Regions from separate parts of the Altererythrobacter sp. Root672 genome, predicted to be linked through region 1. Evidence: predicted binding sites of a transcription regulator. Region 1 holds the regulator's gene; the other holds the start of a gene.
What was found. Region 1 encodes LexA, which represses DNA repair genes until DNA is damaged. Its sites were predicted from a motif close to GTTCCNCNCTTGTTCT; they were not measured.
Positions count from the first base shown of each region.

Region 1 (5,696 bases):
GATCGAACAGCCCGCCGAGCGGCGAATCCGTCTCGTCCTGGCCACGCGCGAGCCGGGAGGAACGCGGGCGATCAAAGTACGGATCAATGTTCCGATCGATCGCGATTTGCCGGGATTGGATGAAGGCGCGCGGATTCGCGTGCAGGCGAGACTGATGCCGCCGCAACCACCGATGCTGCCGGGAAGCTATGATTTTGCTCGCACGGCCTGGTTTCAGGGGCTGGCGGCAACCGGAAGCGCGCAGGGCGACATCGAACTCCTCGAGAAGGCCCATGGTGGGGCTCTGCTGGCGAGCGTGCAACGTTCGCTGTCCCAGCATGTCCGGTCCCGTCTCGACGGTTCAGCGGGTGCCATAGCCGCCGCCTTCGCCAGCGGAGATCGAGGCGCGATCGCCTCGTCGGACGAGGAGGCCATGCGCGACGCGGGGCTGACCCATTTGCTCTCGATCAGCGGGTTGCATGTCAGCGCAGTGATCGCCGCGGCCTACTTCGTTTCGATCAAGCTTTTGGCGCTGTGGCCATGGATGGCGTTGCGGGTGAGATTGCCATTGGTCGCCGCGGGCTCGGGCGCCTTGGTTGGGGTTGGGTATACCCTGCTGACGGGCGCGGAAGTCCCCACCGTGCGCTGCTGTGTGGGTGCCATGCTCGTCCTCGTGGCCCTGGCGCTCGGCCGCGAACCGCTGTCGCTGCGCATGGTGGCCGTAACGGCGATCGCGGTCCTGCTGGTTTGGCCCGAAGCGCTGGCTGGGCCGAGTTTTCAGATGAGTTTTGCCGCCGTGGTTTCGATCGTCGCGCTGCACGGCTGTGCGCCCGTGCGGGCCTTTCTGGCGCCGCGTGAGGAGGGCTGGCTCGCCTGGAGCTTGCGACGGGCGGCGATGCTGCTGGCAACCGGGCTAGTGATCGAGATCGTGCTGACGCCGATCGTGCTGTTCCATTTCCATCGCGCGGGAATCTATGGCGCGGTGGCTAACGTGGTGGCGATCCCGCTCGTGACTTTCGTGTCGATGCCGCTGATTGCGTTGGGGTTGATTCTGGACCTGGTGGGGGCGGGGGCGCCAGCCTGGTGGCTCGCCGGGCAGTCGCTCGAACTCTTGCTCCAGATCGCCCACTTCACCGCCGGGCAGCCCGGAGCAGTCAAGCTGATGCCGCAGATGAGCGGCCTGGCTTTCGCGCTGTTCGTGGTGGGAGGGCTATGGCTGGCGCTGTGGCGAGGTCGAGTTCGCCTCTTAGGCCTATTGCCGGCGCTTGCCGCGACTGGACTGTTGTTGACGACCCCCATTCCCGACCTGCTCATCTCCGGCGACGGGCGTCATGTCGGGATAACCGGCGAGGGCGAGCAGCTACTGGTGCTGCGCGAGTCCCGTAGCGACTTCACCCTCGAAAACTTGATGGAACTGGCTGGCGTTTCAGGCTCGCCCGTACCGCTTGAACAATGGCCCGGAGCGCAATGCAGCCGTGATTTCTGCATCGTTGCCATCCAGCGTGGTGCGCGCGAATGGCGAATTCTCATGAGCCGAAGCCGAGAGATCGTCACCGAACGCGCGCTCGCTGCGGCATGTGAACGAGTGGACGTTGTGGTCTCCGACCGCTGGCTTCCGGCAAGTTGCCGTCCCCGTTGGTTCAAAGCCGACCGAAGATCGCTTGGCGAGACAGGTGGACTAGCGATCACCTTTGAAAGCAAACGCGTGAACACTGTCGCCCAGAGCCAAGGCAGCCATGGATGGTGGCAGGGAAAAGTACCCGACCGCCGATAGGCTCAGTGATAGCGGCGCAGCAGCCCTGCCAGCTTGCCCTGAACCTGGACTTCATGAGCTGGATAGATCTGCGGATCGTAGGCACCGTTGGCCGGATCGAGGCGGATCATGCCGTTTTCGCGGCGTAGGTACTTAAGCGTCGCTTCCTCGTTGCGCACAAGTGCCACCACGATGTCGCCATCGCGCGCCACATCGGTCCGCTTCACCAGCGCAAAGTCGCCGTCAAAGATGCCCGCTTCGATCATCGAATCCCCTGATACCTCGAGCGCATAGTGCTCGCCGGCTCCGAGGAGGGCAGCGGGTACCGGAAGCGTGGCCTGGCCTTCGAGCGCTTCGATCGGGACACCGGCGGCAATTCGGCCGTGGAGCGGAATCTCGATCACGTCGTTCGCCGGTTCGGGGCGGGAAGCCGGTGGGGGTGCTCTGCCAATCAAATCATTGGCCGGTGCAGACCGCGCCGAGGCAGGGCTCACATTTTCAGGCTGACGCAGAACTTCGAGCGCACGGGCGCGGTTCGGAAGCCGCCTGATGAAGCCACGTTCTTCGAGCGCGGAGATCAGCCGGTGGACGCCCGACTTGCTCTTCAAGTCCAGCGCTTCCTTCATTTCCTCGAACGAAGGAGAGATGCCGGTCTCTTCCAGCTTTACCTGGATGTAACGAAGAAGCTCGTGCTGCTTGGCCGTCAACATGGAGGCGCTCTCCCTCAAATGTTCCACTTCGGAACGAACAAGGAACAATTAAGCAACTCTTGCGAACTCGTCAACCCATCCCACCATTTTGGAGCCAATAGATCGAGACTTCGTCTCCGGCCGCAGCGGAAGGGGCATCGATCGGCCGCTCGATCAGGGCATTGGCTATGGCAAGCGCGCGCAAGCCGCTCGAATCCTGCTGGCCAAGCGGGGTGACTATGCCGCCCGCGAGTTGGGCCCGGACCATCTCAAGTCTGGGGCCACCAGGAGGCAAGGCCGTCGCCGTTCGTGCAGAGAACTTGACCGGCAAGGCACTGTTGGCTCCTGCAAGGCGGCGCAAGAGCGGGAGCAGGAACAGGAACGCCGTGACGTAGCTGGACACCGGATTGCCCGGCAGTCCGAGCACGAGGGCGTCCCCTTTCCGCGCAACCAGAAGCGGCTTGCCCGGCTTCATCGCTACTCGCCAAAAGTCGATCGACGCACCCCACTCTTCGAGCGCCGGCCTGACCAGGTCGTGATCGCCAACCGAAGCACCGCCCGAGGTGACAATCACATCGGCATCGCTCGCAGTTCCCAGGGCCTTGGCCAGCGCTTCCCTGCTGTCGGGCACCGGTCCGAGTCGGTCCACCGACGAGCACAGCGGTTGCACCATGGCAGCGATCATCGCCCCGTTGCTGGCGGGGAGGCGGTGGTCGTCCCACGCCGCGGGATCGACCGCCAACTCGTCCCCGTTGTCGATTACCGCGACCCGAGGCAGGCTGCCGGTTTCCAAGCCAGTGCTGCCCAGTCCGGCTGAAACCACGAGGGCGAGTTGTGCCGGTCCCATTCGGGTGCCGGCTTGAAGGATCGTGTCGCCGATCGCAAAGTCGAACCCCTTTCGGCGGATATGTCGAGCGGAGGCTTCGCCATCGGGGGCGATGGTCAGGTCGCTGCCGTCGCGGAGAGCTTCCTCCTGCAACAGGACGGCCACGGCTCCCTCGGGCATGAGCGCGCCAGTACTGATCCGGATGGCCTCACCGGCTTCCAGGAGCCCCGCAAAGGGCCGGCCAGCAGCGCTCTCGCCGACTATGCGCCAGGGGCCGCCGTTCGGCTCCTGAACCGCGTAGCCATCCATGGCCGACAGATCGGCTGCGGGCTGCGTCCGCCGGGCGCTCAGATCATTCCACAGGTAGCGCCCCAGCGATTGCTCCGCCGTCACGGTTTCCGGGCCGAGTGGTCGGGCGAGGTCCAGGAGCCGCTGCTGCGCCTCGATCAGGGGTAGGGGCGGGGTCATTCGCCCGCGCCCTCTGCCCTCCATGTGCCGCTCTTGCCGCCGGTTTTCTCGAGCAGGCGGACCTCACCGATGACCATGCCTTTGTCGATCGCTTTGGCCATGTCGTAAATCGTGAGCAGGGCGATGGAAGCGGCGGTCATGGCCTCCATCTCGACCCCGGTCTTGCCGGTCAGCGAAGCCTGCGTGGTAACGCGGATCCCGTCGCCTTCGAAGGTGAAGTCCACCGTGACCGCATCAAGCGCCAGCGGGTGGCACAGCGGAATGAGCTCGCCGGTCTTCTTGGCGGCCATGATCCCGGCAATGCGTGCGGCGGCGAGCACATCGCCTTTCGGACCACTACCGTCGCGGATTGCCGAGAGCGCTTCTGCCGACATACGAATGCGTCCGGCCGCAGTCGCGCTGCGCGCGGTTTCCGGCTTGCCGCCGACGTCGACCATTCTCGCCTGGCCGTGCGAATCCAGATGGGTAAGTTTGTTCATCCGCTCACGCCCATGACAGAACCGGGGCGAGTAGGACAGACCCGGGCGTCAACGCTTGCGCGTGGCGCTCCAGATCACCTGGCCAACGCCGAACAGCGCGAGGATTGCGCCGTAGACCGCCCATTGCGGATCGTTCGCCATGAAGCTGTCGAGGAAGGCGATGTTGAGGCCCTGAAGTACCCAGATGCCGCCCATGCAGACCATCAGCACGCCGAGCAGGGTGCTGACTGACTTCATCGCCAAGTGAAACACTCCGCCCATTACCATTCTCCCCCATGACCCGCGGCCAGCTTACGCCAGTCCGAGGACAAACGCCATGCGGGCGAACGGCTAGATCCGGCGGCTGTCGTAGGCCCATTGCAACAGGGCTTGGCGCTGCCGCGGCCGGCAGAACGGATCACCGGGCTCACAGTTTGTCTCGACCTGGCGGACGTGCCGGCGGAACGCGCGCCAGCGGGCGATTTGGCGCCCGTCTTCGCCTTCCAAACGGCGACCGGAGTAGTAGCGGCAATACCACTGGAACCACCCCCGCGGATCGTCAGGATGGAGCCAGCCCTTGTCCCGCCACACGCTAAGCGAGCTACCGGCCCGGACACCGAAATAGTTCAAGGAGCAGTCGGGCAAGGTGGCTGCAAGCTTGGCCTTGGCGAACCAGTCTGCGGGGAACTCAGCCCGGCAATCGCGCATGTACTTCCCGCAGAACACTCCCAGTTCGAGCATTTCGGCCGGAGTCAGTTCGGGTAGGAAATCGGGATCGAATTCCTTGCCCATGGGGCGTGTGCGGACATAGCGATAACCGCGCTGCATCAGGTCGTTGACGACGACCTCGCGGGTCAAGTCAGGTCCCCAGCAACTCGTGGGTGGCGGCCCTCACGTCGGGCTGGCGCATGAGGCTTTCGCCGACCAGGAAGCAGCGCACGCCGCTTTGTGCGAGGCGTTCGAGGTCCGAGTGGTGGTTGATGCCGCTCTCGGCGACCAGCAGCGTGCCAGCCGGAGCAAGAGTCGCAAGGCGCTCGGTAGTGCCGAGGTCGGTGCGGAATGTCCGCAAGTCGCGGTTGTTGACCCCGATCAGGCGCGAACGCAGGCTGGCGGCGCGTTCCATCTCGGCCTCGTCGTGGACTTCGACCAAGACATCCATGCCACGCTCGATAGCCGCGGCTTCGATCTCGGCCATCTCGGCATCCTCAAGCGCTGCGACGATAATCAGGATCGCATCCGCTCCAATCGCGCGAGCTTCAGCCACTTGCCACGGATCGACCATGAAGTCCTTGCGCAGCACCGGCAGGGCACACGCGGCGCGGGCGTCCATCAGGTAGTCCTCGTGACCCTGGAAATAGGGCGCATCGGTCAACACGGACAGGCACGCGGCCCCGCCCTGCTCGTAAGCGACGGCGTGTTCGGCGGGACGGAAATCAGCCCGGATCAATCCCTTCGAGGGCGAAGCTTTCTTGATTTCTGCGATCAGGCCGAAGCCCGTCTCAGCCTTCGCCTGAAGCGCGGCG
Region 1 is NZ_LMHH01000001.1:1,074,019-1,079,714, reverse strand. Features, by position in the region: gene ASD76_RS05250 (ComEC/Rec2 family competence protein) at 1-1,753, shown strand, start outside; gene lexA (transcriptional repressor LexA) at 1,756-2,442, opposite strand; gene ASD76_RS05240 (molybdopterin molybdotransferase MoeA) at 2,513-3,715, opposite strand; gene moaC (cyclic pyranopterin monophosphate synthase MoaC) at 3,712-4,194, opposite strand; gene ASD76_RS05230 (hypothetical protein) at 4,243-4,455, opposite strand; gene ASD76_RS05225 (hypothetical protein) at 4,525-5,031, opposite strand; gene trpC (indole-3-glycerol phosphate synthase TrpC) at 5,033-5,696, opposite strand, start outside.

Region 2 (5,696 bases), 260 kb from region 1:
TTCGACCGTCTCGGCCATGGCTTCGCCGCCTTCGAGCTTGACCGCTGCGGCCCCGCTCGCCTTGAGCAGGTAGGAAGCGCTTTCGAAGGCCTGTGCGGGCGAGGCTTCGTAGGAGCCGAACGGCATGTCGACTACCACCACCGCGTGATAGCTGCCGCGCACCACCGCAGCGGTGTGATTGGCCATCATCTCCTGCGTGACCGGAACGGTGGACTCCAGCCCGTAAATTACCTGGCCAAGGGAATCGCCCACCAGCAGCACATCGCAATGGGCATCGAGTAACTGCGCCTGCCGCGCCGTGTAGGCGGTGAGCATGACGATAGGCTCGGCCGTAACGCCATCCTGCTTGCGCTTGCGGATGGCCGGGACGGTCAGGCGCCGCATCGGCTGCGGTGTCGGATGAGCGCGGCTGGTCGAGGTGTCGAGCTGGAACGTGGACATGAACGGCTTGTAGAGCCCTTGCGGTCGCTGTGCAAAGGACCAGCAACGCGCTTGCCTTGCGCACGAATGCGGTTAGCTTCGCAACCAATCGAGGGGTCGGTGCCGTTCCAAGTGTGCCGAAGTGGGAGAACCGCATGTTCGGTCGTGTCAAACCGTTGGACGCCATTTTGGCGACGGCAGAAAAGAAATCGCTGCATCGCTCGCTTGGCTGGTTCCAGCTGACGCTGTTTGGCATCGGCTCGGTTATCGGTACCGGGATCTTCGTGCTCACTGCGGCCGGAGCTCAGAAGGCAGGGCCAGGCTTGATGCTGGCCTTCGCCATCGCTGGTCTGGTCTGCATTGTTGCGGCGCTCTGCTACGCCGAGATCGCGTCGATGATCCCCGTCGCCGGAAGCGCCTATACCTACAGCTACGCCACGATTGGCGAGATCCTGGCCTGGACAGTCGGCTGGGCCCTGATCATGGAATACGCGATTGCCGCAGCTGCGGTGTCGGTCGGATGGTCGGGTTACTTTTCCGGGACCATACTCCATCAATTTTTCGGCATAAGTCTGCCACCATGGCTCGCAGCGGGTCCGCTCGCCCTAGGCGGCGCTGAGGGCGGGTTTATCAACTTCCCGGCGTTTGTGATTGCCTTGCTTGTAACCGGCCTGCTGATTGTCGGCACGAGTGAGAGCGCCAAGTTCAACGCCGTGCTGGTTGCCATCAAGGTCGTGGCTCTGACGATCTTCATCGCCTTGACCTTTACCAGTCCCGAATTCGACACCGCCAAGTTCAACCCTTTCCTGCCGGCCGGAGTGTTCGGAGGATTTGGTACCGGTGTCGGTGCGGTGGGTGCGGCAGCGACAATCTTCTTCGCCTATGTCGGCTTCGATTCGGTCTCGACCGCCGCCGAGGAGACCAAGAATCCGCAGCGCAACGTCCCGATCGGGCTGATCGGATCGCTGCTGTTCTGCACGGTATTCTACATTCTCGTCGCGGCCGGCGCGATCGGTACGCTCGGCGGCCAACCGATCATGGGGCCGAACGGCATTCCGTTCCCCGCCGGTTCGGAGGAACTGGCCCGCCAGTGCGCACTGGCACAGTACGCGCAGGAACTGGTTTGCTCTGACGAGGCGCTGGCCCACGTGCTTCGGTCGATCGGCTTCTCGACCGTCGGCAACATGCTCGGCGTCGCGGCGTTCCTTGCGCTACCTTCGGTTATTCTCGTGCTGCTGTTCGGTCAGACGCGCATCTTCTTCGTGATGAGCCGTGACGGATTGCTGCCCGAAAAGCTCAGCAAGGTGCATCCGAAGTTCCGTACGCCTTATGTCGTGACGGCTCTTACCGGCGGCGCCGTGGCGATTGCTGCCGCGTTCTTCCCGGTGGGGCAGTTGGCCGACATTTCCAACGCGGGAACGCTTTACGCCTTCCTCATGGTCGCCATCGCAGTCTTGGTGCTGCGAAAGAAGGATGCCGGTCGCAAGCGCCATTTCAGGGTTCCCGGCGTATGGATCGTTGCGCCGGTGACGATGCTGGGCTGCACGTTCCTTTTCTTCAACCTGCCAGTTCAAGCCATGCTTTTCCTGCCGATCTGGGGCGCGCTCGGACTGGTGATCTATTTCTTCTACGGCCGCTCGCACAGCCACTTGGGTCGCGGCATCGTGGAAGTACACGAGCCTGAAATCGCCGATATCGAACCCGATATCCCGGGCGTTCCCGATCGCGGACGTCCCTGACGTACAAAGGGCCGCTTTCCTCCTGGAGAGCGGCCTTTTCCGTTATAGCTTAGTCTGGACGTGCTGGCCGGCCGCGGTTTCGCGGATGTCGTAACCGAGCATCATCTTGGCGGTGTTGATCAAACCATAGTCGAGGTTCCAGATCTCGGCGTCCTCGATCTCCATGCGCAGCATCAGCAGATTGGGATCGTCCTTCCCGCCGGGAAACCAGGCCTGGACCGCGGGACTCCATTCCAGATCGAAGCGGGCAGCGTCGGTTTCCTCGATCAGGGTGCCGGAGAAGCGGGCGAACAGGTCGTGGCCTTTACCGGTGAACGTCGCCGTGGCTTTGCCACCTTGAGCGAAGGGGCCTCTACGGCTGGTGAAGAACCAGATCGTGCTGTGAGCCTCGCTGTCGAGCTGCGCCATCATCGGCACTGCGGTTTGGGGATCGTCACCGACCTGCAGGAACACGAACGGGCTATCCGCAAGCGTGGTCCAGAATTTGTGCTTGAGGGTCGTGGCCTTGTCCATGCGAGTTTCTCCGCTTTTCCGAACAACCCCGCAAGGCCGGGCACAGTTCCGTTGCCATTCCCTCCAAGTGGGAACATAAAGTGAACATTGGAGTCGATTCGCCGTGAACTTGTCCGCCTTCCCAACTGCCGCGCAGTTATCACTGCCGGGCGAACGCGCTTCCCGCTGGCGGGAGGGCTTGCCCTGCGCGCCGCATAGCGAGGTTTTCGCCAATGGGGACGAAGGTAGCGGGACGGCCGCGGCGCTGGCCCTGGCGCTCGATGGATTGCGCGGACAGGGCGGGGAGGGGCGCAGCTTGCTGTGGGTGCAGGACAACGCCTCGCTTCGCCTCAATGGGCGGCCTTATCGCGCAGGCTTGCCGCCTGCGCTGCGTAGCCGGGTGATCCATGTCCTCGCTCCCAAACCGGAAGACGCGCTGTTCGCGCTGGAGGAAGGAATACGCTGCCGCGACATGGCCTGCGTGATCGGAGAGATCGTGGGTAATCCCAAGGTGCTCGACTTCACGGCCTCGCGACGTCTGACGCTGGCGGCCGAACGGTACGGCGTTCCGTTGTTCCTGGTCCGTCACGACGCGCAGCAGGACCTGTCTTCGGCACGGATGCGTTGGCAGGTTCGCTCGGCCGCGTCGCTGCCACCGCAATGGAATGTTGCTGCTCCCGGCACACCCGCCTGGCATGCCGAGCTGTTTCGCGCCCGCAATCTTGCCACCGGAGAATGGATATTGCGCGATGACGGAAAAGGTCTCGCCGCCGAACGCCCTTCCGCCGCGCCGGATCATGGCGATCTGGCTGCCGCGGCTGGCGGTCGATCGCTGGCGGCAAGCTGAAGGCTGCGGCCGGGGGCAGGGCGCGGATGCCGAACCCTACGCGCTGATCGCCGAAACCGCCCACGGACTCCGTATCGAAGCGGTCAACGACACCGGCCTCGCCGCCGGCGCGCGGCCGGGCATGGCGGTAGCCGATGCCCGGGCCGTGTGTCCGGCGCTCAAGGTTGCGCCTTCGGACCCGCTGGGCGACCTCGCGTTTCTCGAACGCCTGGCGGCTTGGGCGCATCGCTGGGGGCCGTGGGCGGCGCTCGATCCGCCTGACGGTTTGCTGGTCGACATCAGCGCCGTTGCTCACCTGTTCGGTGGAGAGGAGCAGTTGCTGGCCGAGGTGCAAACCCGCTTTGCCGCGCAAGGCCTTGCTGCACGTGCAGCCATCGCGCCGACGGCCGGGGCGGCTTGGGCGATTGCCCATTATGGAAACGGCTCGCTGATCCTTACGCCCCAGGACAGTACCGAAGCTCTCGCCGGGCTGCCGGTGGCGGCCTTGAGGCTCGACGGCGAAGTGTTGCTGGTGCTGCGGCGGCTGGGGCTCAAACGCATCGGCGATCTGGCCGGGGTCGGGCGCGACGCGCTCAAGCGCCGGTTTCGGCATCGGTCACCGGCCGCCAATCCTTTGCTGAGGATGGACCAGTTGCTGGGCCGAGCACCGGAGCCCTTACTGCCGGTGGTTCCCGTGAGCACGGCCCTGGTCCAGCGCGGATTGCTCGAACCGATCCGCCACAGCGAGTTGCTCGCTCGCGTCGTGGCGGACCTTGCCGCCGACATGGCGCGCGAACTCGAAGCACGGGGGGAGGGCGCGCGGCGGCTCGAGCTCGGGCTGTGGCGAGTGGATGGCGACGTGGTGCAGCGCTCGCTCGAACTGGCCGCGGCCACGCGCGAAGCAGCGCACATCGCTCGCCTGTTTGCCGGTCGGCTCGACGATATCGATGCCGGTTTCGGGATCGAGCTGGTGCGGATGCGCGCGCTCTGGGTAGAGCCGCTCGCGGTGGTCCAAAGGGGCCTTGGCGCCCAGGCCGAGGATGCCGGCACTTCGCTGGCGGCCTGCATCGACCGGCTGACCATGCGGCTCGGCACGTCCGCCGTCCGCCGTCCCGTTCCTTATGCGAGCCACATTCCCGAGCGCGCGCAGCGTTGGCAGCCCCCGCTCGAACCCGAACCGGTCTCGCAGGAGGAATTGACGTTCCATGCCCGTCCGCTGAAGCTGCTCGACCGGGCGGAGCCGATAGCCGTGCTCTATGCGACGCCCGATGGTCATCCCCGTCAGTTCCGCTGGCGCGGTGGCTTGCATGAGGTCGTGCGCGTTGAAGGGCCCGAACGGATCGCACCCGAATGGTGGCGCGAAAGGGGCGGTACGCGGCTGAGGGACTATTACCGCATCGAGGACAGCGAAGGTCGCCGCTACTGGATTTACCGCGCGGGTCTGGCGGGAGACGGACGTGGCGGTGCGCCCGATTGGTTTCTTCAGGGGCTGTACAGCTAAACCATGGCTGGACGCGGCAATCCGAACCAACCTAGGGGCCTTCGATGCAAGCAGTGATCGAATCTCTCGTCACCGGTTATCGGTCGGCAAAGCAATATCTGTCGACCGTCACCGGTGCTTCCGAGGACCTGCTGCACGTTCACACCGGACTGCTGATCTTTGTCCTGGCTGCCCTGATCCTGCGCAAAAAGATGCGCTCTCCGATACCCCTCGCTCTGGTCGTCTTCTTTGCCACGCTGAATGAAGTGGTGGATTGGTATTCAGGCACTCCGCAAGCGCCCTTCGAACACTACATCGATTTTGCCAACACGGTGTTCTGGCCGACCGTGCTGTTCCTGCTCGCGCGGCGCTGGCGCTAGGCCAGCCGACCGAAAAAGAGCCGAGGGTTAAGACCGGGGTCTTGAAAGGAACAAATAGCGAACATAAATATGGATCGTAGCGATCTTTGCCTGCGCGTTTGAAAGCCAGACGGCTAAGGTGCCATGCCCGAATCCTCACTCACTCCCGGCAAGCGCCGGACCCAGGTCGATCCCGACACGATAACCCCGCCCCCACGGGCGGCGTTCGTCGAACTCGGGCTCATTTCCTGCTTTTCGTTTCTGCGCGGGGCATCGGACGCGGTCGACCTGGTGAATGCCGCCTCGGCGCTGGGTTACGATGCGGTCGGTATTGCCGATGTCAATTCGATGGCCGGGGTGGTGCGTATCCACACAGAGGC
Region 2 is NZ_LMHH01000001.1:813,955-819,650, forward strand. Features, by position in the region: gene panB (3-methyl-2-oxobutanoate hydroxymethyltransferase) at 1-441, opposite strand, end outside; gene ASD76_RS04025 (amino acid permease) at 576-2,159, shown strand; gene ASD76_RS04030 (pyridoxamine 5'-phosphate oxidase family protein) at 2,202-2,672, opposite strand; gene ASD76_RS04035 (ImuA family protein) at 2,776-3,498, shown strand; gene ASD76_RS04040 (Y-family DNA polymerase) at 3,401-4,978, shown strand; gene ASD76_RS04045 (hypothetical protein) at 5,023-5,337, shown strand; gene ASD76_RS04050 (error-prone DNA polymerase) at 5,461-5,696, shown strand, end outside.
Region 2: ASD76_RS04035 (ImuA family protein) is a predicted target of LexA. The motif match lies at 2,743-2,758, and genes of this name have one in related genera.